Allosaccharopolyspora coralli: one gene and its partner. The protein of the gene in region 2 interacts with the protein of the main gene of each other region in a pairwise test. Links are inferred from orthologs where the notes say so. Each region holds a gene or a part of one and is shown on either strand. Other genes may lie near its edges.

Region 1 (14,048 bases), 990 kb from region 2 along the record:
CAGTCGTACTCGGGACGACGGTAGAAACCGCTGCGGCGGTACATGGCCTGGGCCTGAGTCATCGATTCCTGGCTGAACAGCACGATGCGGTCGAGCTCGTACGAACGCGCCTCGGCGACGACCGCCTCCAGCAACGCCCGGCCGACCCCGCTGCCATGGTGTTCGGGCACGACCGCCAACATCCGAAGCTCTGCCTCCCCCGGCCGCGCAGCCTCGGCCCACCCGCTGCCGTGCATCGCGAAGGTCGCCGTCCCCACCACGGAGTCGCCCTCCACCGCGACCAGCAGCGTCGCCTTCTCGGCGCGCGCCGACGCGTCGCGCAGCACTTCCGTGTAGTCCTCGTCGCCGTCGAGATGGCCACCCTCGACGTACGCCCGCACCGTCAGGGCGCCCACCGCGTCGAACTCCTCCGGCTGCGCCCGTCGGATCGTCCTCGTCTGCATGAACCGATCCTGCCATCCGCGCGCCGACGGGACGCTCACTCCGCGGGCAACGCTCGCTGCGCGGCGGCCTCGGGGCCTTGGTCGAGCAACACCGTGAACCCGTCCTCGTCGAGCACCGGGACCTTGAGCTGCATCGCCTTGTCGTACTTCGAACCGGGCGCGTCGCCGACGACGACGAACGCGGTCTTCTTCGACACCGAGCCGGCCGCGCGACCACCCCTGGCCATGATGAGTTCCTTGGCCTCGTCCCGGGAATAAACCTGCAAGGAGCCGGTGACCACAATGGAGAGACCTTCGAGATGTCGTGGCACGGACTGGTCGCGCTCGTCCTCCATGCGCACGCCTGCCTCGCGCCACTTGCGCACGACCTCGCGGTGCCAGTCCACAGTGAACCATTCCCGCACCGCCGTCGCGATCGTCGGACCGACGCCGTCGACGGCGGCGAGATCAGCCTCCTCGGCCGCCTCGATCCGTTCCAGTGAGCCGAGTTCGCGAGCCAGCGCCTGCGCAGCGGTCGGACCCACGTGCCGGATCGACAGGGCCACCAGCACCCGCCACAGCGGCTTCGACTTCGACGACTCCAGGTTGTCCAGCAACTTCCGGCCGTTGGCCGAGAGCGCTCCCGCCTTGGTGCGGAACAACGGCGCCTTCAACAGCTTCTGCTCGTCGAGGTCGAACACGTCGCCTTCGTCGACGAGCACGCCCGAAGCCAACAGCGCCGCGGCAGCCTCGTAGCCGAGCACCTCGATGTCGAACGCGCCACGCCCGGCGAGGTGGAACAGCCGCTCCCGCAGCTGTGCGGGGCAGGTCCGCGAGTTCGGACAGCGGATGTCGACGTCGCCTTCCTTCTGCCGGGACAACGTCGACCCGCACTCCGGGCACTCGGTCGGCATCACGAACTCGCGCTCGGAGCCGTCGCGGGCGTCGGTGACCGGACCGAGCACCTCTGGAATCACGTCACCCGCCTTGCGGATCACCACCCGGTCCCCGATGAACACGCCCTTTCGACGCACCTCGTCGGAGTTGTGCAGGGTCGCCATCGACACCGTCGAGCCCGCCACCTTCACCGGCTCCATCACCGCGAACGGCGTGACCCTGCCGGTGCGTCCGACGTTGACCTGAATGTCGAGCAGCGCGGTGGTGGCTTGTTCCGGCGGGTACTTGTAGGCGATCGACCAGCGCGGAGTGCGCGAGGTCGCACCGAGGCGGCGTTGCAGCGAGACCTCGTCGACCTTGACGACGACACCGTCGATCTCGTGCTCAGCGTCGTCGCGATGCTCGCCCCAGTACCGCACGTGCTCCACGATCGCGTCGGTCGCCGACAGCACGCGGGTGTGCTCCGAGACCGGCAGGCCCCACGCCCGCAACGCGGCGTACGACTCGGACTGCCGCGCGGGTTCGAAACCCTCCCGCCTGCCGAGACCGTGGCAGATCAGCCGCAGCGGACGGTTCCGGGTGATCCGCGGGTCCTTCTGGCGCAGCGACCCCGCCGCCGCGTTGCGCGGGTTGGCGAACGGCGCCTTGCCCGCGTCGACCAGCGCGGCGTTCAGCTCGCCGAACTCGCTCACCCGGAAGAACACCTCGCCGCGAACCTCGACCAGCGCGGGCACCGGATACTCGTCGGTGCCGGTGAGCAGGTCCGGGACGTCGTGCATGGTGCGGACGTTGAGCGTCACGTCCTCACCGGTGCGTCCGTCGCCACGGGTCAGGGCACGTTCGAGGCGACCGTCGCGGTAGAGCAGGTTGATCGCCAGGCCGTCGATCTTGAGCTCGCAGAGGTAGCTCGCCGCCGAGCCCACCTCCCGTTCCACCCGGTCCACCCAGGTGCGTAGCTCGTCCTCGTCGAAGGCGTTGTCGAGGCTGAGCATCCGCTCCAGGTGATCCACGGCGGTGAACTCGGTGGAGAACGTGCCGCCCACGATCTGCGTCGGCGAGTCCGGCGTGCGCAGCGCCGGGTGTTCGTCCTCCACGCGCTGCAGTTCGACGAACAGCTCGTCGAACTCGCCGTCGGTGATCAGCGGCGAGTCCAGCACGTAGTAGCGGAACTGGTGGCCGCGCACTTCCTCGACGAGGTTGCCGTAGCGTTCCCGCACCTCGCCGGGAACGTCCTCGACGCCTTCGGCATCGGTGTTCGCGGCGGGATCGGCGGGACGGGCGTCCTCCGACGTCGCGGCGGTGTCCTCGGGCGCGTCAGCGGTGGTGGCTCGGTCGTCGCTGGTCACGTCTGCACCCTAGCGAGCATCCCCGACACCACCCGTCGGCGACTCCCACCCCGCGGGTGGCAAATTCGCGCGAATTTGCCACCCCTCCATCCACAGGCGCCGGGGTTGTCCACAGGGTTCGGGCTCGATTCGCCGAGTTCGTCACTCGTGCGAGGTGTGTCGCGCTCGACCGGGTGAGTGGTCGATCAGGCCGAGGCGTCGGGAGTCGTGGGGCCGGAGGCGACGGAGCGGACGACATCGCGGAACTCCAGTAGCCCGACGGCGCCGTCCGGTTCGAGCAGCGCCGTCTCCACCCGGCCGAGACGGTCCGCAGCGAGTCGCTCCCCGAGTACCGCCTGCAACGGCAGGAACGTCAACGCCGTCCGCTCCGCCTCCTCCAGGTCCGCGAACCCGGGATGATGCACCGCCACGTCGACGAGCCCTTCGGCATGGTCGACCTGCGCAGCGAGCCGCACCTGCGACAACGCGTACTGGCCGCCGTGCAGGTTCACCGTCACCTGCGTCGGGTCCGGCACCGGCGGGATCGAGTCGTGGTACTCCCAGTTCTGGTCGTCCGCAGGCGCCGCCGCCTTCCACGCGTCGGTGACCGCCCGCAGCTCGGGGTCCGCCTGCGCACTGACGACGAGCGCGAACAGCGCGTTCTCCCCCTGCTCGATCGAGACGATCAGATCCGGGTGCACGCTCGCGACGGCCTCGGCGAGCGGGTGGTCGAGGCGATGCGGCTGTCCGTCCCCGAGCGCGGCGCTGACCTGCGGCTGGAGCTCGTCGTCCCAGAGCTGCCAGAACGCGCGGACCCGGTCGGCGAGATCGGGCCCGGCTTCCCGCTCGGTACGGTCTCGGCGGCGGAAGAGCTTCAGCATGGCCCCATTGTGCCGCGCGGCGACGCGACGCCGTGGCCGATTCCGGTGACTGCCACGCGCGATCGGCATCAGCGAGCACCGTGGGGCCCGCAGAGCGAACGACCTCGGCCTGGCGCCCGCTGGTCAGCCCGTCGGGTTCTCCGCCTCGTCGACGAACAGCTTGCCGAGGTCGCGCACCAGTGACAGCGCTCGCCGAGCCCACTCCGGAGAGGCTCCGGCGAGTCCGCACGCCGTCGTGGCCACGGTTCCCTCGGCGAGGATCCGGCGCGAGAAGCCGAGCCGCGCGGCAAGGTCGAACGCAGGCAGCGCGAGTTCCCGCAGATCGGGGCGCTCGGACGGATCGGTTCCCGGCACGAGCCCGAGGAACAGGCTGGTGCCGCCGTCCCACGCCTCCCCGAGTTCGTCGGCGAACGAGCCCGTGACCTCACCCATCCCGGTCGCGTCGAGTGACACCGCGCCCGCTCCGGCGCGGCGCAGCAGGCCGACCGGGGGCCTGCGCGCACAGCAGTGCGCGATCACGGGTTCGCCGGTCGCTTCGCGCAACGGCGCGATGACCTCGCCGAGCAGACTTTCGACCTCGGGTACCGGGACCGCGGGCACCGTGCCGTAACCGCTCGGCGTCGGCAGGTCGCCGCGCAGCACTCGCGGCAGCGTCGGCTCGTCGAGTTGGAGCACCACACGTGCCCCCGTGCGCTCGATCATGCGCTGCACGTGCGCGCGGAGCCCCTCGATCAACGAGGTCGTGAAGTCCCGCAACGCACCGTGGTCAGTGAGAACGCGGTGACCGCGTTCCAGTTCGATGCCGGCGGCCAACGTCCACGGGCCTGCCGCCTGCACCTTCAGCAGCGCGGGCGGCGCGCCGGCCTCGGCCACCGCCTGCTCCATCGCATCGAGGTCCCAGCGCATCAGGTCCTGCGCCCGGCGCTGATCACGTCCCGGTTTCGCGGTGACCCGGTAGCCGGACGGCACCACCTCGACCGCGAGGTCGACGAGCATCCCCGCGGTCCGGCCGAGCGAGTCGGCGCCGACGCCGCGTGCGGGCAGTTCGGGGAACGGCACGAGATCCGGTAGCTCCCCCACCGAGATCCGAGCCGCTTCCTCCGCGTCCACACCGGGCATCGAGCCGGTGGCGGTCGCCGTCCCTGGGTTCCACGGAAAGTCGGTCACCGAACCATTATCGACACCCAGGAACAGCCGCACCTTCTCCCCCACCCCGAGCAGACCGGCCGCCGGGGCGAACGGCACCCTCGCCTCGTGTGGTGAGGCGAAAGTGCCGTTCGCCCCGTTGTGACGGGCGCTACGCTCCCGACATGGAGACGATCGAGCTGACCGAGACCGCACGCCGACGCGGCGGTTCCGCGCGGTTGCATGCCCACCTGGTGCGCCCGTCGGGTGAGGGACCGTGGCCCGGGGTCGTCATGCTGCACGAAGCGTTCGGGGTCAACGACGTCTTCCTGCGCCAGGCCGAACGCCTGGCCGAATCCGGTTACCTTGCGATCGCGCTGGACCTGTTCAGCGACGGAGGGGCCCGTCGCTGTCTCGTTCGGACGTTTCGGGCGATGCTGTCCGGGGAGGGCGCGTCGTTCGTCGACATCGACGTCGCTCGCTCCTGGCTTGCCGAGTCCTCCGAATGCACCGGAAAGGTCGGCGTCATCGGCTTCTGCATGGGCGGCGGTTTCGCACTGCTCACCGCCGGTAGCGGCTTCGACGCGGCCTCGGTGAACTACGGCCAGTTGCCGAAGGAACTCGACGCGGTGGCGGCGGATGCGTGCCCGGTGGTCGGCAGTTTCGGGAAGAGGGATGTGACGTTGCCGAATGCCGCCGTCAAGCTCGACAAAGCGCTCACAGCCGCCGGAGTCCCGAACGACGTCAAGGAGTACCCGCAGGCGGGGCATTCCTTTCTCAACGACGCCGAGATCGGACCGAGGCCGTTGCGCCCGCTGATGCGCGTCGCCGGTGTCGGACCGGAACCCGACTCGGCGACGGACGCGTGGCGCCGAATCGACGACTTCTTCGCCGCCCACCTGCGCTGACCTCTCAGCGGGAACGCCTTCGTCAGCGTGCAGACCACAGATCGCGCAGCAGCGGGTGCACGATGTCCGGGCGTTGCTGGTGCGGCCAGTGCGACGCGCCTGGAACGCGCACGAGCTTCGCACCGATCCGATCGGCCGTGGCACCGGCGCACGCCATGATCGGTTTCCCGCCGTACTCACGGTAGTTCTCCGGAGCGTCCTCCCAGGTTCCGGTGAGGACCAGCTTCGGCCAGTCCCGCGCCGCGAGCACGGCGGCGTCGACTTCCACCTGCCAGGCCGGGAGCTCCGTGAGCGCCGCCCGGGAGGCGCGCACCATTTCCGGTGTCGTCTCCTCCGGGGGCTCGAACCCCACGCTCTCGTAGCTCAGCCGGACCAGGTCCTCATCGGACAGTTCCGGTGGAACCGCCTGCAGAGCTTCACGATTGCGTTCGAGCGCCGTCGCGACCACGGGATCGTCCGCGGCGAGCTGGAAACACGCGGGTTCGATCAGCGTCAACGACCGCACGGCCTGCGGCGCCCGTGCAGCGGCGATCATCGCGACCACACCACCCGACGAGTGTCCCAGCAGGTGCGCACCGTCAGCGAGCAACTCCACGACGTCGTCAGCGTCCCGGACACAATCGCTGCACTCCACGTCCGGACTGCGTCCGTAACCACGACGGTCCGGCACCACCAGCCGATACCGGTCCGCCAGTTCGCGTTGCGTCTCGAACCCGAGCGGCGCGTCGCCCCATGTCCCGGAGCCGTGTACCAGCACCACCGGCTCGCCACGGCCACTGTCGTCCCACACCGTCACTGCCACCGCACCCATGACTCGATCATGCCACCAGCTGAGAAGATGCGGGAGTGGGTTTGCTCGGTGGGTCGGGTGGCGGATGCGTACGGGGTGACCGCCCGGCGGCTCCGCCGCTGAGACGACAGCTCATGCTGCGATAACCCTCGAGCCGGGAAACCAGACCGCGACCAGGGTGAGTGCGACCGGCGTTCAGCGGGTGCCGGAAATCAGTGCACTGCCGAGGACCAGGTCACCCGAGTCTTCCGGGCGGTAGAGGACGATCGCCTGACCGGGGGCGACGCCGCGTAGCGAGTCGCGGAGACGGACGCGCACGACGTCCTCCTCATCGACCTCGACGACCGCGTCCGCGGTGCTGCCGTGCGCCCGTACCTGCACGACGCAGTCCGTCGGCTCCTGCAGCGGCTCATCCGGCCAGACCGGCCGGTTGGCGTCGATCTCGGTGACGCCGAGATCCTCGGCCGAGCCGACCTTCACCGTGCCCGAGACCGGTTCCAGCGACAGCACGTAGCGTGGCCGCCCGTCCGGCGCAGGCTCGTCGATACCGAGGCCCTTGCGCTGTCCCACGGTGAATCCGTGCACGCCGGTGTGTTCGCCGAGCACAGCACCGGAATCGTTGTCCACGAGCTGACCCGGCGACTGCCCGAGCCTGGACTCCAGGAACTTCTTGGTGTCACCGTCGGGAATGAAGCAGATGTCGTGGCTGTCCGGCTTGTTCGCCACCGCGAGATCGCGCTCGTCGGCTTCGGCGCGCACCTCGGACTTCAGCGAAACCCCCAGCGGGAACATCGAGTGCCGCAACTGTTCCGGGGTCAGCGAGGCGAGCACGTAGGACTGGTCCTTGTCCTCGTCCCTGCTGCGCCGCAACGACGGCACTCCATCCACAACGGACAGCTGTGCATAGTGGCCGGTGCAGACCGCGTCGAAACCGAGCCCCATCGCCTTGTCCAGCAACGCCTCGAACTTGATCTTCTCGTTGCAGGTCAAGCACGGGTTCGGGGTCCGCCCTGCGGCGTACTCGCCGACGAAGGTGTCGATGACCTCCTCGGTGAACCGCTCGGCGAAATCCCACACGTAGAACGGGATCCCGAGGATGTCGGCCGCCCGCCGGGCGTCGTGCGAGTCCTCGACCGTGCAGCAGCCGCGCGCACCGGTGCGCAGCGTGCCGGGTTTGGCCGACAGCGCCAGATGCACGCCGGTCACGTCGTGTCCGGCCTCGACCGCTCGGGCGGCGGCCACCGCCGAGTCGACACCGCCGCTCATCGCCGCCAGCACTCGCACGTCACACCTCCGTCTTCGCCACGGACGGCGCCGAGAGCCGGCGCAGCCCGGGAACTCCCGCGCTCCTGGCACGCTCCACGGCGGGCCCGATCGCCGCCACGAGTGCACGCACGTCCTCCCGCGTGGAGGTGTGCCCGAGCGAGAACCGCAGCGAGCCGCGCGCGGCCTTCGACTCGGAGCCGGTGGCCAGCAGCACGTGGCTCGGCTCGGCCACACCCGCCGTGCACGCCGACCCGGTCGAGCATTCGATGCCCTGCGCATCGAGCAGCATCAACAGACTGTCGCCCTCGCAGCCGGGAAAGGTGAAGTGCGCGTTGCCCGGCAGTCGCGACGGTCCACCGCCGACGACGCCCCGGCCCGCATCGCCGTTGAGCACCGCGTCCGGCACCGCTGCGAGCACGCCGGAGACGAGTTCGTCCCGCAACGCCGTCAGCTCCGGAACGTGCCGCTCGCGGACACCGACGGCCGAGCGGACTGCGGCTGCGAGGCCCAGTATTCCCGGCGTGTCGAGCGTGCCGGAGCGGACCTCGCGCTCCTGGCCGCCGCCGTGCAACACGGGCGTGCACTCCACGTCCCGGGAGAGCAGCAGCGCGCCGACTCCGTACGGACCGCCGACCTTGTGTCCGGTCATCGTCAGCGCCGACGCCCCGCAGGCCGCGAAGTCCACCGGCAACGTCTCCACGGCCTGAACGGCGTCGGTGTGCAACGGCACCCCGTAGCGCTGCGCGACTGCGGCGAGGTCGGCCACCGAGTTGACCGTGCCGATCTCGTTGTTCGCCCACATGGCTGTGACCAACGCCACTTCGTCGCCGTGTTCGGTGAGTGCTGCCTCGAGCACCTCCGGCCGCACCCGACCGTCGCGGTCGGCTTCCAGCCACGTGACCTCGGCGCCCTCGTGCTCGGCGAGCCAGTCGACCGCGTCGAGCACCGCATGATGCTCCACCGCCGAGGCGAGCACCCGGCGACGACGTGGGTCCGTGCCGCGGCGCGCCCAATAGATGCCCTTCACCGCGAGGTTGTCGCTTTCGGTGCCGCCGGCGGTGAAGACCACTTCCGAGGGGCGGGCGCCGAGTACTTCGGCGACGGTCTCGCGGGACTCCTCCACCGCACGGCGCGCCTTGCGGCCCGAAGTGTGCAGCGACGAGGCGTTGCCCAGCCGGGACAGCGCCTCGCTCATCACCGCGACCGCCTCCGGGCGCATCGGAGTGGTCGCAGCGTGGTCCAGGTACGTCATGACGACCCCAGGATAGTCCTCCCCGAGCGCCGGGCGAGGGCCGCACCCACCAGCGCCGACGCGGCGAGCAGCACGTCCACGATGACCACGCCCCTGGTCGGTGCGTCGGTGGAAGCCAATGCGGTCACGAGAACTCCGGCGAGGCCGATCAGCACGGTCTGGGTGAGCATGTCCGAGAGCTGCAACGCCGACGAGTGGAACCCTTGCTCGCTGCGCGGCGACAAGGCCAGGACGCGCACGCCGGTACTCGCGACCGCGATCCCCATGCCGCATCCGCCGACCGCCCACAGCAGGAACACCATCCAGTGCGGCCCCCACGCGGGCGCGGTCACCGTCAGGCCCGCGGTGGCGATCGCGACGAGCGTGAGACCTGCGGCAACGATGTGCTCACGGCTCAGATTGCTGTTGCGGCTCTGCCAGAGCGCCCCGAGTGTCCACCCGAGGGAACCGATGGTGAGTGGGATTCCGGCGGTCGCAGGCGAGTAGTCGTGCACCGCGGTGAGTGTGAGCGGCACGAACGCTTGGGCCGCGAAGAAGGTCCCGGCGAGCAGACCACGCGAGAGCACCATCACCGGGATGCCGGGACGACCGCGCAGGGTGCCTGCCGGAAGCAGCACCCGAGTGCTGGCCAGCAGCGCCGCCACCGACGCAACGCCCAAGGCCAGGGACAGCCACGACGGGTTCTGCGCCGCCCATGTCAGCCCGACCGCGCCGCCGGCGGCTCCGAGCGCGGCCAGCGGCAGACCGGAACGGGCCGGCGCGGCGACCTCGGGCGGGCTGAGGCGGCGTAGCGACGGGGCGAGCAGCACTGTGCCCACGGCCACCAGCGGCGCGAGACCGAGGAACACCCACCGCCAACTCAGGTGTTCGGTCAGCAACCCGGCCACGGCGGGGCCGACCAGGGCGGGCACCACCCACGCGGTCGACAGCGCGGCGAACGCTTTCGGCCGGTCTTCTTCCGGGTAGACGCGGGCGATCATCACGTAGAGGGCGACGACCTGGCCGCCCGCTCCGACACCTTGCAGCGCACGAGCCACGAGCAGCACCGTCATGTTCGGGGCGAGCCCGGCGAGCAGCAGCCCGACAGCGAACGTCGGCACGGCCAGCAGCAACGGCAGGGCGGGGCCGTGCCGGTCCGCGAGCCGGCCGCCGAGGACCGTCGAGACCGCGCTCGTGGCCATGAACACCGTGAACGGCCACGAGTAGAACCGCTCACCTCCGAGCTCGTTCACCATCGTCGGCAGCGCCGTGGCCAACCCCATCGCCTCGAACGCGATGAGCGTCACCAGCAGGATCAGCCCAAAGGTGAATGCGCGCCGCTGCGGATGCCACAGGGCACTGGTCGACTCCGTCCGCACAGTCGTCATGCCGACCAGCATCCCAGCGTGAGCCTTTGTGGTTGCTATAGCCACCACAAAGACTCACGCCTCTTTACCCCCACAGCTCCTCGGCAGTCTCGACGATGAGGGCGAGTTTCGCCCACTGCTCGTCCTCGGTGAGCGCATTACCCTCCACTGTGGACGAGAAACCGCACTGCGGAGACAGGCAGAGCTGGTCCATCGGTACGAACCGGCTCGCTTCCTCGACCCGGCGCTTGAGCTCGTCCTTGGTCTCCAACGCGCCCCGTTTCGTCGTGACGAGACCGAGCACGACCTGCTTGCCCTCCGGCACGAACCGCAACGGCTCGAACCCGCCGGAACGCTCGTCGTCGAACTCCATGAAGAAGCCGTCCACGTCGAGCTGGTGGAACAGCGTCTCCGCGATGAACTCGTAGCTGCCCTCCGCCGCCCACGACGAGCGGAAATTGCCCCGGCACATGTGTGTGGTGACGTGCAACCCGTCCGGTCGACCCGCGAGAGCGGCGTTCATCTGACGGATGTAGCGCTCGTGCTGGTGTTCGGCGTCGTCGCCGCGCTCGGCGAGCATCGCCCGCTGCGACGGATCGTTGAGGTACGCGAGGCTGGTGTCGTCGAGCTGCAGGTACCGGCATCCCAGCTCTCCCATCGCGCGGATCTGGTCGGCGTAGGCAGCTGAGAGATCGGCCCAGAAATCGTCCTCGCTGCCGTACACGGCGGGATCGATGCTCGCGCGGCCGCCGCGATAGTGCACCATGCTCGGCGACGGGATCGTCAGTTTCGCGGTCGCGTCCGTGGTCTCCCGCAGGAACCGGAAATGCTCCGCGAAGATCGTCTCCTGCAACCGGATCGCGCCGCTGACCTTCAACGCCGCAGGGGAGAAGTCGAACGTTCCGTCCTCGTTGCGGAACTCGACGTGCATGTTCTCGTCCGACTGCGTGATTCCGCCGAGTTGATAGATGAAGTCCATGTGCCACGAACCGCGCCGGAACTCGCCGTCGGTGGCGCTGCGCAACCCGACATCCGCCTGCTTGCGCACCACCTCGCGGATCGCGTCGTCCTCGACGGTCGCGAGCTCGTCGGCACCGAGTCGACCGGCGGCGTGTTCCTCACGTGCACGCAACAACTTCTGCGGACGCAGGAGGCTGCCGACGTGGTCGGCGCGAAACGGCGGCACGGAACGGGTGTTCGACATGGAGTCCTCCCGGGCGACGGCGAACAGTTGTGCGCACTGTCGTGCACCGACGGACACTACGCCCACCGGAACTTCCGTTGATCGGAAGGTTCAGGCGGCGACGAGATGCTCGGTCCGGAGCAGTGCCGGTTCCGTCTCCGAGCGGATCGCCACCTCGACCCGACGCGCCAACTCGCGCCGGTCGCTCACGGTGCGGGCATCCCAGGGCGGCAGCGCGGACAGTTCCAAGACCAACCCGCGTGTGCGCGCCACCGACACCAACGACGACAGCAACGTTGCGTCCCCGACGAAAGCCGCGGCGGTGCTCGGCCGACCGGCCACGCGGTATCGCAACGCGACCGGCTGCACGAGCGCGTCCGCTTCCACCGCGGCCTGGAACACGGCCGGACGATGACGCCCTGACGCCCTGCCACACCAGGTCGTGCCCTCCGGGTACACCCCGATCATCGAACCGCCGCGCAACGCCTCCGCGACTCGGTTGACCGCAGCGGGCAACGATCGCAAACCCTCGCGTTCGATGAACAACGTGCCTGCCCGTGCCGCGATGCCACCGACCACCGGCCAGTCCCGCACTTCCGCCTTCGCCAGCAGCCGCATCGGACGCACCGACTGCAACGCGATCACATCGAGCCATGACACGTGGTTGCATGCCACGAGCACGGGGCCGGTGACGTCGAGCCGCTGCGCGTCACGCAGCACCACCTCGACACCGAACGCGTTCAGCACGAGCCCGAACCACCGTCCGAACAGGACACGGCGGCGGTCGTGCGGGACGAACGGGAGGACAGCGACGAGCGCCGCTCCCACCAGGAACACGACGAACGCACGCGTGAACCGCAGCGCCACCCGCGCGGGACCGACTCGGTCGTGATGTCCCCGACGCGGCAGGCAGGTCGGACCGCAGGGAGACGTCGGCATCCACCCGTGCTGGGAACTCGTCACTGCGTTCCGCCGAGGAAGTACCGCAGGTACCGCTGGTCCATGTTCGGCAAGTTCAGCAGCACGAAGAAGTCCGCGACCCCGAAATCGGCGTCGAGTGCAGGCGGCCCGCACACCCAGGCGCCGAGCCGAAGATAGCCCCGCAGCAACGGCGGCAACGAGCCGCGCGTCACACCGGCGACCGGCTCCCACGGCTGGTACGGCCGGACGCGGAACTCGTCCGGAGCATAGTGCTTCTCCGACACGGTGTCCCACACGCGGCCGGCGACCGCGCCGCCGTCGTACAACGGCACCGAAGCGCACCCGGCGAGCCACGTGTGCCCGTGCAGATACATGTAGCGGGCGATCCCCGCCCACACCAGACTCACCACCGCTCCACTGCGGTGATCGCGATGCACACACGACCGGCCCGTCTCCACCAACGCGGGTCGCAGGGAGCGCAACGCGGACAGATCGAACTCCGTCTCGGAGTACAGGCCCCCCGCGGCCTCGGCCCGCTCCGGCGGCAGCATCCGGTAGGTGCCGACGACCTCACCTGTGTGGTCGTTGCGCACGATCAGGTGGTCACAGAACTCGTCGAACGCGTCCGCCTCGGCGCCCGGCACGCTCGCTTCGACCTGCGCGCCCATCTCCTCGGCGAACACCTGGTAGCGCAGGCGCTGCGCGGCCCGCACCTCGTCGGTTTCCCGCGCCACGAGCAGCGAATAGTGTGGCTGGTCCGTCGACCGCGCCCCGGTGGGCGCGGTGCTGATCAACAGCTGCGACTCAGGCATGGTGCAGGTGTATCGCCACGCGGACGAAGCGCAGAAGGGCGCAGGAGGACACTCCACCGGAACATCCGGTGAATCCCCGGTGAGACACCCGGTCCCGATGGCGCGAACGGCACTCTCGCCTCGTCGCACGGGGCGAAAGTGCCGTTCGCACCGTTGAACTGGTGGGGCGAAAGTGCCGTTCGCACCGTCACACGGGGCGAGGGTGCCGTTCGCACCGTTGAACTGGTGAGGCGAAAGTGCCGTTCGCCTCATCACACGGGGCGAGGGTGCCGTTCGCACCGTTGAACTGGTGAGGCGAAAGTGCCGTTCGCCTCATCACACGGGGCGAGGGTGCCGTTCGCACCGTTGAACTGGTGGGGCGAAAGTGCCGTTCGCCTCGTCGCACGGGGCGAAAGTGCCGTTCGCTCCTTGGTTCGGCGGGTGCGCTAGGTTCCGAGGCATGAGCGACGACACCGCGAACGCGGCACCAGTGGAGCTGTTCACCGACGGGGCCTGCAGCGGCAATCCCGGGCCCGGCGGGTGGGGTGTCGTCCTGCGCTACGGCGAACACGAACGCGAACTGCACGGCTCGGATCCGGTGACGACGAACAACAAGATGGAGATGACCGCCGTCATCGAGGGTCTCGCCGCGCTGACCCGGCCGATGCCGATGGTCACGATCCACACCGACAGCACCTACGTGCTCAAGGGCATCACCGAGTGGATGGCCGGGTGGAAGCGCAACGGCTGGCTGACCTCGGCGAAGAAACCGGTGAAGAACGTCGACCTGTGGCAGCGCCTGGACTCGGAATGCTCGCGTCACGGCGAAGTCCGCTGGAAATGGATCAAGGGGCACGCGGGCCACGCGGACAACGAACGCGCCGACGCCCTCGCGTGCCGAGGCCGCGACGACGCTCGCCCCTGAGCAGCCTGCGCCACAG
Region 2 (14,467 bases):
GGGTTGTGGCTCGCGGACCGCTGGACGTCGCAGACGCTCGCGGTCGGCGTGGTGCTCGGATGCGCCGGGTGCGCGCCGTTGCTGGTCTTCTCGGCACCGGTGTCGGTCGCAGCCGCTCCCGCATTGCTGGCGGGTTTCCTCGTGGTACTCAAGGTCGCGGCCGCGCCGGTGCAGTTGCGGCGCGGTTGGCCACGGCTCACGGCCGCCGCGGCACTTCCCGCGATCGCGGCGGCGCTTTTCGCCGACGCGCACGCCGCCGTCGTCGCGAGCACACCGTGGCCGGCCGTCGCCGCAGCCGTCACCGTCACGATCACCGGCCTGGGGCTCGCGATCGTGACGGCACGGCGGAGGCCGAAGGACCCGGTGACGCTCGGTTTGCTGGCATTGTCCGGAACCCCGGTGTTGCTCGTGGCGCCGATGCTGGATCGTGCGGCGGCACTGGGGGTGTTGCTCGGTCTCGCCGGGGTGCACGTGGCGGTGTGGGCTTTCCGCCGGCATTTTCCCGCACGGTGGGGCGCGGTCGCGGGCGCGACGGCCGCGGTGGCGGTGTTCCAGGCTTCGGTCAGCACACTGGACGGTTCCGCCCGGTCGCTCGCCCTGCTCGGTGAGGCCGTGGTGCTCGTGATGCTCGCCGTCCGGTTGCGCGGTAAGGGAATGCTGTTGACGGCGTCCCTGTACGCGGCCACGGGCGCGATCAGTGCCGTGGCCGCCGACGTCCCGCCGCGACTCCTCGTGACTTTCCCGGCGGAACCGTTCGTCGTGGACGGCGTGCCGCGACCGGGCCCGACGGCGATCGGACTCCTGACCTTCGCCGCCGTGACCGCGGTCTCGGCGTTGCTCCCGTGGGCCGCGGTCCGACTCCGTGTTCTCGGCGCCCCGGGGTCCGAGCCGCTGGGAACCGACGGCCATCCACGGGTCGAGCACCGGCTGCTCACGCTGGTCGTGCCTGCACTACCGCTGCTCTACGGCGCCTCGGGAACGGTGCTGGCCGCCGTGCTGTGGGCGGCACCGTCACCGACGGGCTTTCTCGTCGGTCAGGCTCTGGTCACGGTGTCGTGGGTGGTGGCGGCGTTCGTGCTGCTCTCGCAAGGGATCCGGCACGGTGCGTTGCGCGTCGCCGGGTTCGCGTTCATCGCCGCGAGCCTGGCGAAACTGCTGCTCTTCGACCTCGCGGCACTGGACGGGTTCGCGCGGGTCGGGGCGTTCCTCGGGGCCGGTCTGATCCTGCTCGTCGGGGGGACCCACCACGCAAAGCGGATCGCCGAGCGCAGGAACCCGCTCGAATCCCGCATGTGAGCCGACAGTGATCTCCAACCCGACATCATCCTGCATGGTGGGACAAACATGAGTCTGTGCAGAGCACAGAGCAGCTTGATCCACAAGAGATGATCACCCGGATTGGTTGCGCCACTACCGCCTTTCCACCCTTTCGAGCGTATTTCCGGTCAAGAACTGCCCACGACGGCGGGTCGTGAGTCCACACTGTCCGAGTTGTTGCTCGTCGACACTCGCGCCGTCGACGATCGGCAGCAGCCCGGTGCCGGCCGCAACGCCCCCCGTGCGGTCGGCACCGGATCTTCACCCCTCGCCCCGGAACCCGGTCCCGTCTCGTGTTTCCGACGTCCGGAAGCCCGCCGCGTCGAGCAGCCCCCGCACCAGCCCCGGTTTCCGCTCCGGGAGCCGCCCGGGCGCGTACTCCTCGGCCGCCGCGACGACCTCCGCCGCGCCGGGGTTCACCGCCGTCCACGGGCCGACGACGACGGTCGGCACCGTCTCGTTCCCGTCGGCGATCGACCGCACGAGCGCTGCCGCCTCGGGCTCCTGCCAGATGTCGACCTCACGGAAGTCCACGCCGTGGCGTCGAAGGCCGCCGCGCAGCGAGGTGCAGAACGGACATCCCGGCCGCGTGTGGACGACGACCTCGGTGTCGCCGTCGTGCGGAGTCCTGTCGTCGGCCATGTCGCCGAAACTCCTTTCCGAGCCACGTTTCTCGTACGGCACCGCGGAAGGTCCACTGTGGCCCTTGATCCGCCGGAGCCGGGAGCGTGCCGGTCGTCCACCCTGTGGTTGCCGGACCTCGACCATTTACCGTAGTCGCGACGACTCGGGTGCACGCTCGACTGTCACCACGCACTCTCCCGGGAAACCACCCTGTCCAGGAGCAACGGATGACGAAGCTCACCCAGCGCGGACAAGCCGGCGTGACGACCGACCTCGAGATCCGCAGGCGCGCGCGCATCCTGCTGCGCACGGACGGTCACGACGCCGTCACGCTCCGGGCGATCGCCCGCGCGCTGGGCATCACCGCGCCCGCGTTGTACCGCTACTACGACTCCCGCGAGGACCTGCTCCGCCAGCTCTGCGACGACATCTGCGCCGATCTCTCGCACGAGCTCGCCCGCCGCGTCCAGCACGTCGCCCCGGACGCGTTCGCCGAGCGCGTCACCGAGACCTGCCGAGGGCTGCGCACCTGGGCCGTGGCGCACCCGCGCGAGTTCACGCTGGTGTTCGCGACCCCACCGTCCGCGGACGCGCAGTCACCGACCGTGGGCCAGGACGAGTTCGCGGGCGTGTTCCTGTCCCTGGCCGGCCCGTTGCTCGTGGAAGGCACGGCCATGACACCGGCGCGTCCCGTTCCCGGCGAGTTCCTGTCCACAGTGGAACACCATCGAACCGCGCTCGCCGAGGCCTGCGTCGCACACGGCCTCGACCTGGCACCGGAAGACATCCGAGCCGGACACGTCTACGCCCTGCTGCAGTGGTGGATCCGCATCTACGGGCACATCGCACTGGAGGTCTTCGGCCGCTTCCCGTTCGACGTGCGCCACGCCGAAGTGCTTTTCGAGGTACTGCTGACCGACCTCGTCCACGACATCGAACTGTCCTGAATCCCGTTGCGGGACAAACGCCCCCTCGGCTGAGTCAGTTCTCGCGCGGTCGAGGCGAGCCCCACGCCGCGAGCGGCAATCCAAGTAGAACTACTCGGATTCGGCGCGGCCGGGAACCAACGCGGCGTTGCGCCGGGTCCCAGTGTGCGTCACCGGCCCTGCCTGAACCGCGAAGGGAACGCGCACGATGAGCACATTCGGCCGCATCATCGGGATCGTCATGCTCGCCGGGACCGGCGTGGCCGCGGCGGGAATCGTCCTGAGCGGATACTCGGTATTCGGCGTGGACGCAGCGCCACCCCCACCCACGCCGACCACCGTGACCGTCACACCCGAACAGTCGAAAGCCGCCCCGCCGGAAGAAGTGGCCGGCCTACAACCCGGTGATTCCGGAGCGCTCATGGACGAGTCGATGTTCGTCCGCACTTTCGACGCCGACACCGGGAACTCCGTACAGCTCGTGCAGAAGCCGGACGAGTTCCTGCCGCCGCACATCACCGGCGTCGGGCCCGCGGAGGTGCTCGCGTTCGACATCGAATGGGCACACTGGGACTCGGAGAAGGCCGTCGGCAACTGCACGGTCCGGGTGACCGGCGGCGGTGCTGACCCCGAGGTCCGCGAGGGAGTCCGCATCGTGCTGGACGAGCCGGCCGAGAAGGACGGCGTGGCCCAGTACACTCGGTACACCTTCGACTGGGGCGACGGCGAGGAGCCCGACGTCGGTGACCTCACCTTCTCGTCCTGACCGGACTCACTGCTCGTGCGTGCGCTGCTCCTGCTGTCGCGCGGCCTCCGCACCGGTCGCGATCGGCGCCGTGATCCACTGGCGTGGCGTGCCGAACGCCTCCACCAGGGACACGGCGTGCGGCCGGAGCCGCCGACACAACGTGTTCACCGCCTCGGTGACGGCCTTCGCGCGTCCGCCGCTGATTCGTTCGTGCTCAAGGAACCACGCCTTGTCTTCTTCCACTGTGGACAGGACATAGAGGTCGCAGAGCTGGCCGAGCACCACGGCGAGGTCCGGGTCGGTGCAGCGTTCGACCGCCGCGACGAACGCCTCCAGGACCACCCGGTCCACGTGCACCCGCGCCGCCCGCAGCACGTGGTCCTGCGCGTTGTTGAACACCTCGAACGGATCGGCGCCGTCAGAAGTCGCCCGCCGCAACCGTTTCGCGACGCCCTCGAGCACGTGCTGTTCACGATCGTCGAACAGGTTCAGCTGCCAGCCCCTGTCGAACAGGACGTCCTCGTCGTCCCTGCCCGGTGCGGCGTCGGCGATCCGCTGCAGGATCTTGCGCGCCGCGGTGCGTTCGATCACGGCGCCGACGAACTGGTCGGCGACGAACCGCGCCATCCCCAGCGTGCCGAGCTCCTCGAACTCGTCCTTGTAGTTCGTCAGCAGACCCTTGGCGACCTGCTGCAGCAGCACCGTGTTGTCGCCCTCGAACGTGGTGAACACGTCGATGTCGTCGCGCAGGCCGGTGAGCTGATTCTCCGCCAGGTACCCGGCTCCACCGCACGCCTCACGGCAAGTCTGAATGGTGTGCAACGCGTGCCAAGACGAGAGTGCTTTCAGCCCGGCGGCCCGGGATTCCAGTTCACGCTGCTGCCATTCGTCGACTTGTTCCGCCGTCGAGAGGTCGTGCAGGCACGAGACGAGCTCTTCCTGCGCGAAGTGCAGCGCATAGGACTTCGCGAGAGCGGGGAGCAGCTTTCGCTGGTGTGCCAGGTAATCGAGGACAGGCGTCTCGGCCTGCGTTCCGGGGTTCTCGAACTGACGCCGGACCTCGCCATAGCGCAGCGCCACCTCCAACGCGATCTTCGTGCTCGCGCCCGAGACGCCGGCGATCGAGATCCGACCCCGGATCAGCGCGCCCAGCATCGTGAAGAAGCGCTTGTTCCTGCTCCGGATCGAGCTGCTGTACGTGCCGTCCTCGGCGACGTCGCCGAACTTGTTCAGCAGCGCCTCACGCGGCACCCGCACGTGGTCGAAGTACAGACGCCCGTTGTCCACCCCGTTGAGGCCGCCCTTGCGTCCGGAGTCCTCGATGGACACACCGGGCATCGCGACTCCCTGCTCGTCGCGGATCGGGACCATCAGCGCGTGCACCCCGTGCTGCTCGCCGCCCACGTGCAGCTGCGCGAACACCACCGCCATCCGGCCGTCGCGCGCCGCGTTGCCGATGTACTCCTTGCGGGCGGCCTCGAACGGCGTGTGCACGACGAACTCGCCCGTTTCGGCGTCGTAGGTCGCCGTGGTGCCCAACGACTGCACGTCGGACCCGTGTCCGGTCTCGGTCATCGCAAAACAGCCGGGCAGCGACATGTCCATGATGTCGGTGAGGTACCGGTCGTGGTGGCGCTCGGTACCGAGCGCGACGACCGCCCCGCCGAACAGGCCCCACTGCACACCCGCCTTGACCATCAGCGAGAGGTTCCCGCCGAGCATCTCCAACGACACGGTCGAACCGCCGACGTCGCCCTCACCGCCGTGCGATGCCGGGAACCCCAGGCCCGCCACACCGTGCGTGGCGAGCTGCTGCATCTGCGCCAGCACGTGCTCGCGCTGCGCCTCGGTGCCCGGGTCCTCCGGCGGGGGCAGCGGATTCTCGTCCAGCGACTTGCGCACTCGCTGCCGCACGTCGGCCCACCGTCCGGCCAGCAGCGTGGCCAGCTCCGCGGTGTCGAACCGTTGCGGCGTGGTCGCGATCTCCATCCGGCCCTCCGGTACTCAGGCGACGTGACACCACCGAGGCTAGCCGGAGGCGACCGGGCTCTGCTGTGTGCTGGCGCACTCCTGAGCGCTCACACGCCGACGAGAACCTCCACCAGGTCCGCCGGCCGATGAAAGTAGCCGACGTGGCTCGAGAACACGGTGCACACGTCGAACGGGTTCTGCGGCATGGCCGCGTCCGCTTCGGCGATCATCCGGTCCTGGCTGGCCAGGGTGATCGAACGGTCCTCGGCGAGCCGCACGTACGTACGCGGGACCGTGCCGAACGTCTCAGGCCAGGCGCGACACTCCTCGGTGGCGGCGAGCAGGTTGGCGTCCGGCTCCATCAGATTCAGCACCGCACGGAACTGCTCGTCGGTCCCGTCGTGCATCGACGCGGCCTTCATCCGGGAGAAGAATTCCGGATCGTTCGAGCGCAGGTTCACCCGGGCGAAGCCGTCCCGCGCGGGATCGTTGAGCAGCGGAAACGGGACAGCGTCGAACAGATTGCCTTGCTGTTCCGGCCACGCCATGCACTCGGCCACGGTCGAGGAGCCGACAGGACACCAGGCCGAGACGTAGACGAGACGATCGAGGAGTTCCGGGGCACGATTGGCGACCTCCGTGATCGCCACGCCGCCGGCACTGGTGCCGACGAGGACAACGGGACCGTGCTCGGCGACGGTGCGGACCTCGTCGAGTACGTGCTCGGCCCAGGCGTCGACGCCGACGTTCGCCACAGCGGACGGTTCCGCGGCGAACGCGGCGAGGTCGGCGGGCTGTTGGTAGTACGACGTAGGACGTCGCCCGCTCGCACCGTTGCCGGGCAGGTCCAGAGCGAGTGAACGCCGGCCACGTAAGGACAGCTCACGCTGCACCGGGCCCCAGATGGTCGAGTTGCACGCCTGCCCGTGTACGAGAACGAACGTCGGCAGGTCGGAGTGAGTCACTTGCACGAGACACCTCGTTCTCCCGCACACCCGGCGGGTTCAGTCAGAACGGAACACACTCACCTTGCGCGAACGGCACAGGCGCCTCGTCTCGTGAGGCGAACGTGCCGTTCGCCTCACGAGACACAACGGGCGCCGACGGTGCGAACGGCACTTTCACCCCGTGTGGTGGGGCGAAAGTGCCGTTCGCCTCATGAGGGATCAGCCGACTACGTTGACGAGGCGGCCGGGGACGACGATCACCTTGCTCGGGTCTTTGCCTTCCAGCGCCGCCGCGATCTTCTCGTCAGCAAGCGCCGCTTGCTGGACCGCGTCCTCGTCGGCGGAGGCCGGCACGGTGATGCGGGAGCGGACCTTGCCGTTGAGCTGAATCGGGTACTCGACGGTGTCCTCGACGAGGTACTGCTCGTCGGCGTGCGGGAACGCGTGGTGCGCCAGCGTGTCCTCGTACCCGAGGCGGGACCACAGTTCCTCCGCCAGGTGCGGGGTCAGCGGCGCGACCATCAGCACCAACGGCTCCACCGCGACGCGGGGGACGCCGGCAGCCGAACCGAACTCCTTCGTGAGGCGGTTGTTCAGCTCGATCAGCTTCGCCACTGCGGTGTTGAACCGCAGTTCCCGGTAGTCCTCGCGAACACCCGCGATCGTCTTGTGCAGGGCGCGCAGCGTGTCGACGTCGAGTTCCGCGTCGCTGACCCGCAGCTCACCCGTGTGCTCGTCGATCACGTTGCGCCACAGGCGTTGCAGGAACCGGTGCGAGCCGACGACGTCCTTCGTCGCCCACGGGCGGGAGGCGTCCAGCGGCCCCATCGCCATCTCGTACAGGCGCAGCGTGTCGGCACCGAAGGAGTCGCACATCTCGTCAGGGGAGACGGAGTTCTTCAGGCTCTTGCCCATCTTCCCGTACTCGCGGCGCACTTCCTGTCCATTGTGGAAGTAACGCCCGGCATCCTCGACGACCTCCTCGGCGGGCACGTACACGCCGCGCGGGTCGAGGTAGGCGAACGCCTGGATGTAGCCCTGGTTGTACAGCCGCCGGTACGGCTCTTCCGAGCTCAGGTGTCCCAGGTCGTAGAGCACCTTGTGCCAGAACCGGGAGTACAGCAGGTGCAGCACCGCGTGCTCCACCCCGCCGACGTAGAGGTCGAGGCCGCCGGGGTCGTTCGTGCCGTGCAGCTCGGGGCGCGGACCCATCCAGTACCGCTCGTTGGCCGGGTCCACGAACTGGCTGTCGTTGTCCGGGTCGATGTAGCGCAGCTGGTACCAGCACGAGCCCGCCCACTGCGGCATCGTGTTGGTGTCCCGGTGATAGTGCGTGAGCCCGTCGCCCAGATCCAGCTCGACCTCGGCCCACTCGGTCGCCTTCGCCAGCGGCGGCTGCGGCGAGCTGTTCGCGTCGTCCGGGTCGTAGGTGGTGGGCGAGTAGTCCGCGACGTCGGGCAGTTGCACCGGCAGCTGGTCCTCGGGCAGACCCAGCGGGTTGCCGTCCTCGTCGTAGACGATCGGAAACGGCTCGCCCCAGTACCGCTGCCTGGCGAAGAGCCAGTCGCGCAGCTTGTACTGCACCGAACCGGTACCGGCGCCCTGTTCCTCCAGCCAGGAGACGACGACCTTCTTGGCCTGGTCCAGGTCCAGACCGTCGAGGCTCAGGCCGCGCTCGGGGTTCGAGGAGTTGATCCGCGGTCCTTCGCCGGAGTACGCCTCGCCGTCGAAGCCCTCCGGAGGCTGAACCGTGCGGATCACCGGCAGGCCGAAGACCGTCGCGAAATCCCAGTCGCGCTGGTCCTCACCGGGGACGGCCATGATCGCGCCGGTCCCGTAACCCATCAGCACGTAGTCGGCGATGAACACCGGCAGCACCTTGCCGTCGACCGGGTTCGTCGCCCAGGCACCGGTGAACACACCGGTCTTGTCCTTGTTCTCCTGGCGGTCCACATCGGACTTCGACGCCGCCGCACGACGGTAGCTGGCCACCGCCTCGGCGGGCGTGGCGGCGCCCTCGGTCCAGAGCTCGTCGGTCCCCGCAGGCCAGCCGGTCGCGGTCAGCTCGTCGACCAGCGGGTGTTCCGGTGCCAGCACCAGGTAGGTGGCTCCGAACAGGGTGTCCGGCCGGGTGGTGAAGACCTCGATGTCCCCGGCCGAGCCGTCCAGCTCGAACCGCACCTGCGCACCCTGCGAGCGTCCGATCCAGTTGCGCTGCATCGACTTGACCTTCTCCGGCCATTCCAGGCGGTCCAGGTCGTCGACGAGCCGGTCGGCGTAGGCGGTGATCCGCATCATCCACTGCTTGAGGTTGCGGCGGAACACCGGGAAGTTGCCGCGCTCGGTCAGCCCGTCGGCGGTGACTTCCTCGTTCGCCACGACCGTGCCCAGACCGGGTGACCAATTCACCGGGGCCTCGGACAGGTACACCAGGCGGTAGGAGTCCAGCACCCGGTGCTGCTCGGTGCGCGAGAGCTCCTGCCACGGGCGTCCGTCGGGGGTCGCGCGCTCGCCCAGCGCGAACTGCGCCTCCAACTCCCGGATCGGGCGGGCTCGACCGCGCCCGCCGTCGGCCTCGGTGTCGTACCAGGAGTGGAAGATCTGCAGGAAGATCCACTGTGTCCAGCGGTAGAACTCGATGTCGGTGGTGGCGATCCGCCTGCGCTCGTCGTGGCCCAGCCCCAGCCTGCGGATCTGGCCCAGGAACAACTCCATGTTGTTCTCGGTGGTGGTGCGCGGGTGGGTGCCGGTCTGCACAGCGTACTGCTCGGCGGGCAGCCCGAACGCGTCGAAGCCCATCGTGTGCAGCACGTTGTAGCCGTTCATCCGCTGGAACCGCGCGTAGACGTCGGTGCCGATGTAGCCCAGCGGGTGTCCGACGTGCAGGCCGGAGCCCGACGGGTACGGGAACATGTCCTGGACGAACAGCTTGTCCTCCGGCACCGCGTCGCGGGTGGCCAGCGGACCGGACGGGTTGCGCGTGTGGAACGTCCCGAGCTCTTCCCACCGCCGTTGCCAGCGCTGTTCGATCTCACCGGCCAGCTGTGCGGTGTACCGGTACCGGGGCATCTCGTCGGCGGAGGTGGAGCCCTCCTGCGTGCCTGCCGAGCCGCTCATCGTGTTCCTTCCCTACCTCGTCACCGGGAGCTGTCCTCACCCGGGATGTGCCGGCGCCTGCAGCGGCGTCCCTGCTCCGTGCAACGGCGTCACCGCCCCCGAACAGCGAAAACCCCCCAGCCCGACCGGGGCATGAGGGGTCGCCACGCCGAGAGGCCCGCGATCACGCCGAGCGGATCAGCGGCGGACGCCTCGGCGCGGCCCGGTAAGCAGGCGCGCCGTACGCATGTGCCCAGCGTAGCGCGCGCCGGAAACGCGTTTCCGGAGGGCGTCGGTCAGCCTCGAAGCGACGACGGCAACAAGCTCAGCAGGAACACCATGTCAACAGTCTTTCCCACCGCTTACGCAGCCCGACCACCCGCGGGTTCTCAGCGACCTCCTCGCGAGGACAGCGATATCGCTGCGTAGGTCGCTACTCAAGAGATCGATCCCGCAGCGAGGAGGGCGCTGAGGTTCCGCCACGGAACCACCCACGCACATCAACCCGCGCACCCTTTGACAACCGGCGATCAGCGGACTCCGAGGGCTATGAGCTGGGTCTTCTGCTCGGCGGAGAAGTTGTCGTCGGAGACGAGCACGAGCGAACGCTCGCCGCCGGGCAGCTCGGGCCCCCAGGTCATGCCCTCCACGTTGTCCACCGGGCCGTGCTCGCCGAGATCGAGGTCGCCGAGGTCGACCAGCAGTTCCTTGCGTACCGGGGTGACGTCGTCTCCCTTGAGGGAGTCCAGGTCACGGACGTCGGTGGCGCCGCGAGCATCGACCTCGTAGATCCGGACCGAGTTGCCGACGCCGGTGACGAACGAGCGTTCCATGACCAGGTAGCGGTACGGGTCGTGCTCGTCGGCCGCGAGGATCGAGACCACACCGTTGTTGGAGAAGCCGCCGCTCGGCGACTCGGCGAACACGGGATCCATCGGGTAGGCGTGCTGGGCGACGACGGAACCGGACCGGTCCTGTGCGGTGACCCGACCGAGTGCTCCGTGGTCGACGGTCGGGGACTCGCCGTCCTGCATCAGTGGCCCCTCGGTGGCGTGCATAACGAGTTCCCCGCCTGCGGCGAAGGTCAGGGCTTCCAACGCCTCGTTGTGACGCGGACCGGTGCCTTCGGCCATCCGCAGGTTCTCGGGCAGGTCGAGCTCGGACCGGAACGAGCCGTCGGGTGCGGCGATCCGCACCGCCGGGTCGATCACCTGCTCCGCACGAGCGCCTTCGCTGGTCCACCACAGCTCGTGGGAGCGCGGGTCGAAGCGGATCTCCTCCGGGTCGACGGTGGTGCCGTCGCCAACCTCCGGCGGTGGGTACGGACGGCCGTCGGGACGCAGGAACGGACGCGTTCCGGTCAGCTCGGGCGCACCTGTTTCAGGGTTCAGTCGAGCCGAGTAGAACCGTGACGGCTGCTGCTGCGAGCGGTCGTCGCTGATCAGCACGAACTCACCGGTCCGCGGATCACGGTCGATCCCGGACAGACCACCGACGGTGGTGCCCTCGAACTCCCACGCGTGCGGCACGGTCGTCGCACCCAGCAGTCGCACTCGGTCCTGGTCCGCGAACGCCGGGGACGCGGGCAGCAGGGTCGTCATCACGGCCGCGCACCCGGCGGCCACCCATCGTCTGTTCATGACCTCCAGCACACCTGAGCAAGGTGACCGAAAGGTAGCGCCCAGATGGAGGCTTACTTGAGGTCGCGTGGGCTTCTCTGCGTTGGCGGTTCGGACCCATGGTGCCGACCGCCCACCCCACACGACCTCGTATCCTGGCTTTGTGACCGTGGTGCTGCAGTTCTTGGTAAGTGGTGTCCTCGCCATCGGCGGGGTCGCGCTGATCGCTGTCGCGTGGCTGTCCTTCCAGGGCAAACTGCCGCGCAACCGCTACGCCGGAGTGCGCACTCCCGCCACGCTGCGCAGTGACGAGGCCTTCGATGTCGGCAACCGCGTGGCGGCTCCCGCCACCGTCGCCGGCGGACTCGTCGCGCTGATCAGCGCCGCCGCGATGGCGCTCGCCGGTAGCGGTACGACCGGGCTGGTACTGGCTGTCGGCGGTGTCGTCGGGGCGTTCTCACTGGTCTTCGCCGCCGGGGTGCTCGGCAACCGGGCGGCCGAGGCGGTGCCGGAGCCCGAGGTCGCCGGTGGCTGCGGAGGGTGCCCGGGCGGCTGCTGCGGCTGAGAGGGCATTGTCGAACTGAGTTGGGTGGTCCGGTACCGCCGCCCAGTTCGCGCCTCGCGGCGTTGGGTCCTCTTGAGTACCCGGTTGTACGCGGCGAGAACGCGGCGAGAACCCCTGCCTTGCGAGGCACGCACTCCGAACGCCGGAGCCCCGCACTTTGCTGTGGCTGGTCACGTAGGACGGTGCCCTACGGGCACCGAGGCCAGTTCCCACATGCACTCCGAAACCGGATCGTTCCCCCATACCCGGCCGTCCGCGCCGTAAGCTCGGCGCGTGAACATCGCGCTCCAAACCCTGCTGTGCGGGGTCCTGCTGTTCGGCGGGGTGCTGCTCCTGGTCGTCGCGCACCGGTCCGCGCAGGAACGACTCGGCCGGAACCGGTTCGTCGGCGTCCGCACGTCCGCGACTATGCGCAGCGACGACGCCTTCCGCATCGGCAACCGTGAGGCCGCGTCCGCGACCCGGCTGGGCGGAGTGATCTCGGTGGTCAGCGGAGTCGCGGTGTTGTTCGCACCCGCAGGCGGTCCGCTCGGAGTGGGGATCGCCATCGTCGGCACGGCCGCGATGCTCGGCTTCGTCATCCTGGGCGGGGTTCGCGGACACCGCGCCGCGCAGAGTCACGGCGCCTGAGTGTGGCGGGAACCGAGCAGGTCGTCGCGGGCCTCGTCCTGATCGGATCGGGGCTGCTGCTGATCGTGCTCGTGCGCAAGCCGATCGTCGGAGTGCCCCAGACCAGGATCACCGGGTTCCGGACACCGGCCAGGGCCGTCAGCGACGACGCCATCCGCGCGGGTCACCGAGTCTCGGCCGCGCTGCTGAACGCAGGCAGTCTGCTCCTGGTCATGGCGGTGGCGGGGATCCTGCTGCTCGAGCCGGGCGCGTTGTCGGTGACGGTGGCCGTGCTCGGCACCTGCGGCGCCACCGGGTTCATGTTCGTCGGTGCCGTTCGCGGGGAGCGGGAATCCCGGCGTGTGGATCGGGCGAGCGACGAAGCGGTCAGTTGAGCTGCACGTCCCCGGGGTGGGTAGCGAGATAGGCCATCGGCACTCCCTGCCTGCGCAGGACGTGGCCCCACAGGTCGGCCCCCGGCGCGGCGATCACGTCGTCCGGCAGTGCGGGCACGACGTGCCAGTCGCCGCGCTCGAGCTCCCCGGCGAGCTGTTCGGAGTCCCAGCCCGCGTAACCGGCGAAGAACCGCAGACCGCGCGTACGAGGGACGAGCTCGTCCGGATCACCGTCGAGATCGACCAGACCGACCGGGCCGTTGACGGCCACGACACCGCCGACCGCCTCCGGGGACTCCCCGGCGCGCAGCGCGGCGAGACAGATCGCGGTGCGCTGTTCCACCGGGCCGCCGACGAACAGCGACTGCGGGTCGCTGGCGTGCGCTCCCCACTGCGGCAGCACGTCGTGCACCGGAACCTCGCTCGGCCGGTTCAGAACCACACCGAGCGTGCCCTCGTCGCGATGATGAATCACGTACACGACGGTCCGACGGAAGTTGTCGTCGAGCAGTTGGGGAGCCGCGACCAGCAGCGTCCCCGGCTCCACCTCGGCGTCCGATCCCACGACGACATGATCTCACCGCCGTGGCGCGTGCGGGCGCGGCAGGGCCGGACTTCCCGGATTCCGGATCGGCCGACGAAGAACGACTCACCGCTATCATCGATAGATAACACTCACTATTACTATTAGCGCTCGCCAGCGGAAACAGGTTTCCCGCTTTCCCACTGCGTAGGGATCCCGACCACCCGCGGGTTCTCAGCGCCCTCCTCGCGAGGACAGCGATGTCGCCGCGTAGGCCGCTACTCAAAAAAGCGATCCCGCAGCGAGGAGGGCGCTGAGGTTCCGCCACCCAAGCGCCAACGCACATCAGCCCGCGCCTCTCAGTCCACCCCAGGAACATCGAGGCCTCGGTCGCGCGCCCAGCGGTACAACTCGGCCACCGCCTCGTCCCGCTCCATCGGGCCGCGATCCAGCCGGACCTCCTTGAGGTGCTTCCACGCCTCGCCGACGACGGGGCCCGGTTCGACCCCGAGCAGCCGCACGATCTCGTTGCCGTCGAGGTCCGGACGCACCTTCGCCAGGTCCTCCTCGGCCGCGATCCGCGCGATCCGTTCCTCCAGTTCGTCGTAGGCCCGCTGCAGTGCGCGAGCCTTGCGCTTGTTGCGGGTCGTGCAGTCCGCCCGGACGAGTTTGTGCAGCCGCTCCAGCAGGTGCCCCGCGTCGGTGACGTAGCGGCGCACCGCCGAGTCGGTCCAGTTCCCCTCGCCGTAGCCGTGGAAGCGCAGGTGCAGGTACACCAATCCGGAGACGTCGTTGACGACCTCCTTGGAGTACCGCAGCGCGCGCAGCCGCTTGCGGGCCATTTTCGCGCCCACCACTTCGTGATGGTGGAAGCTGACCCCGCCGCCCGGTTCGAACCGGCGCGTCGCAGGCTTGCCGATGTCGTGCAGCAGCGCGGCCAGGCGCAACACCAGGTCCGGCTCGGTCTGCTCGGCCTGTTCCAGGTCGATCGCCTGGTCGAGCACCGTCAGCGAATGCTCGTAGACGTCTTTGTGCTGGTGGTGCTCGTCGATGGCCAGCCGCATGCCAGGCACCTCCGGCAGCACGTGGTCGGCGAGGCCGGTCTCCACCAGCAGTTCCACCCCGCG

The links.
Region 1: the proteins of leuS (region 2) and ligA interact in binary tests that used the Escherichia coli proteins (3 or more experiments, as listed by UniProt). The link is inferred for Allosaccharopolyspora coralli from one-to-one orthologs.

The regions. Positions count from the first base shown.
Region 1 is NZ_CP045929.1:3,810,096-3,824,143, forward strand. Bases 73-3,066 are described here. They hold ligA (NAD-dependent DNA ligase LigA), read right to left. Parts: upstream 2,666-3,066; coding sequence 479-2,665; downstream 73-478. Other genes in these bases: GIY23_RS17745 (GNAT family N-acetyltransferase), read right to left, coding at 73-443; GIY23_RS17755 (hypothetical protein), read right to left, coding at 2,851-3,066. In the rest of the region: more of GIY23_RS17745, read right to left, coding at 1-72; more of GIY23_RS17755, read right to left, coding at 3,067-3,525; GIY23_RS17760 (uroporphyrinogen decarboxylase/cobalamine-independent methonine synthase family protein), read right to left, coding at 3,649-4,692; GIY23_RS17765 (dienelactone hydrolase family protein), read left to right, coding at 4,836-5,558; GIY23_RS17770 (alpha/beta fold hydrolase), read right to left, coding at 5,581-6,369; tRNA 2-thiouridine(34) synthase MnmA, read right to left, coding at 6,544-7,632; GIY23_RS17780 (cysteine desulfurase family protein), read right to left, coding at 7,634-8,866; GIY23_RS17785 (MFS transporter), read right to left, coding at 8,863-10,233; GIY23_RS17790 (5-methyltetrahydropteroyltriglutamate--homocysteine S-methyltransferase), read right to left, coding at 10,298-11,416; GIY23_RS17795 (lysophospholipid acyltransferase family protein), read right to left, coding at 11,507-12,334; GIY23_RS17800 (GNAT family N-acetyltransferase), read right to left, coding at 12,355-13,128; rnhA (ribonuclease HI), read left to right, coding at 13,568-14,032. UniProt on the Escherichia coli protein: DNA ligase that catalyzes the formation of phosphodiester linkages between 5'-phosphoryl and 3'-hydroxyl groups in double-stranded DNA using NAD as a coenzyme and as the energy source for the reaction.
Region 2 is NZ_CP045929.1:4,794,238-4,808,704, forward strand. What follows is about bases 6,553-9,965. They hold leuS (leucine--tRNA ligase), read right to left. Parts: upstream 9,651-9,965; coding sequence 6,753-9,650; downstream 6,553-6,752. Other genes in these bases: GIY23_RS22405 (alpha/beta fold hydrolase), read right to left, coding at 6,553-6,557. Outside these bases: GIY23_RS22380 (DUF2339 domain-containing protein), read left to right, coding at 1-1,296; GIY23_RS22385 (glutaredoxin family protein), read right to left, coding at 1,579-1,959; GIY23_RS22390 (TetR/AcrR family transcriptional regulator), read left to right, coding at 2,169-2,888; GIY23_RS22395 (hypothetical protein), read left to right, coding at 3,076-3,633; GIY23_RS22400 (acyl-CoA dehydrogenase family protein), read right to left, coding at 3,640-5,604; more of GIY23_RS22405, read right to left, coding at 5,694-6,552; GIY23_RS22415 (esterase-like activity of phytase family protein), read right to left, coding at 10,160-11,269; GIY23_RS22420 (SdpI family protein), read left to right, coding at 11,412-11,813; GIY23_RS22425 (SdpI family protein), read left to right, coding at 12,087-12,443; GIY23_RS22430 (SdpI family protein), read left to right, coding at 12,446-12,817; GIY23_RS22435 (YqgE/AlgH family protein), read right to left, coding at 12,810-13,382; GIY23_RS22440 (CCA tRNA nucleotidyltransferase), read right to left, coding at 13,700-14,467.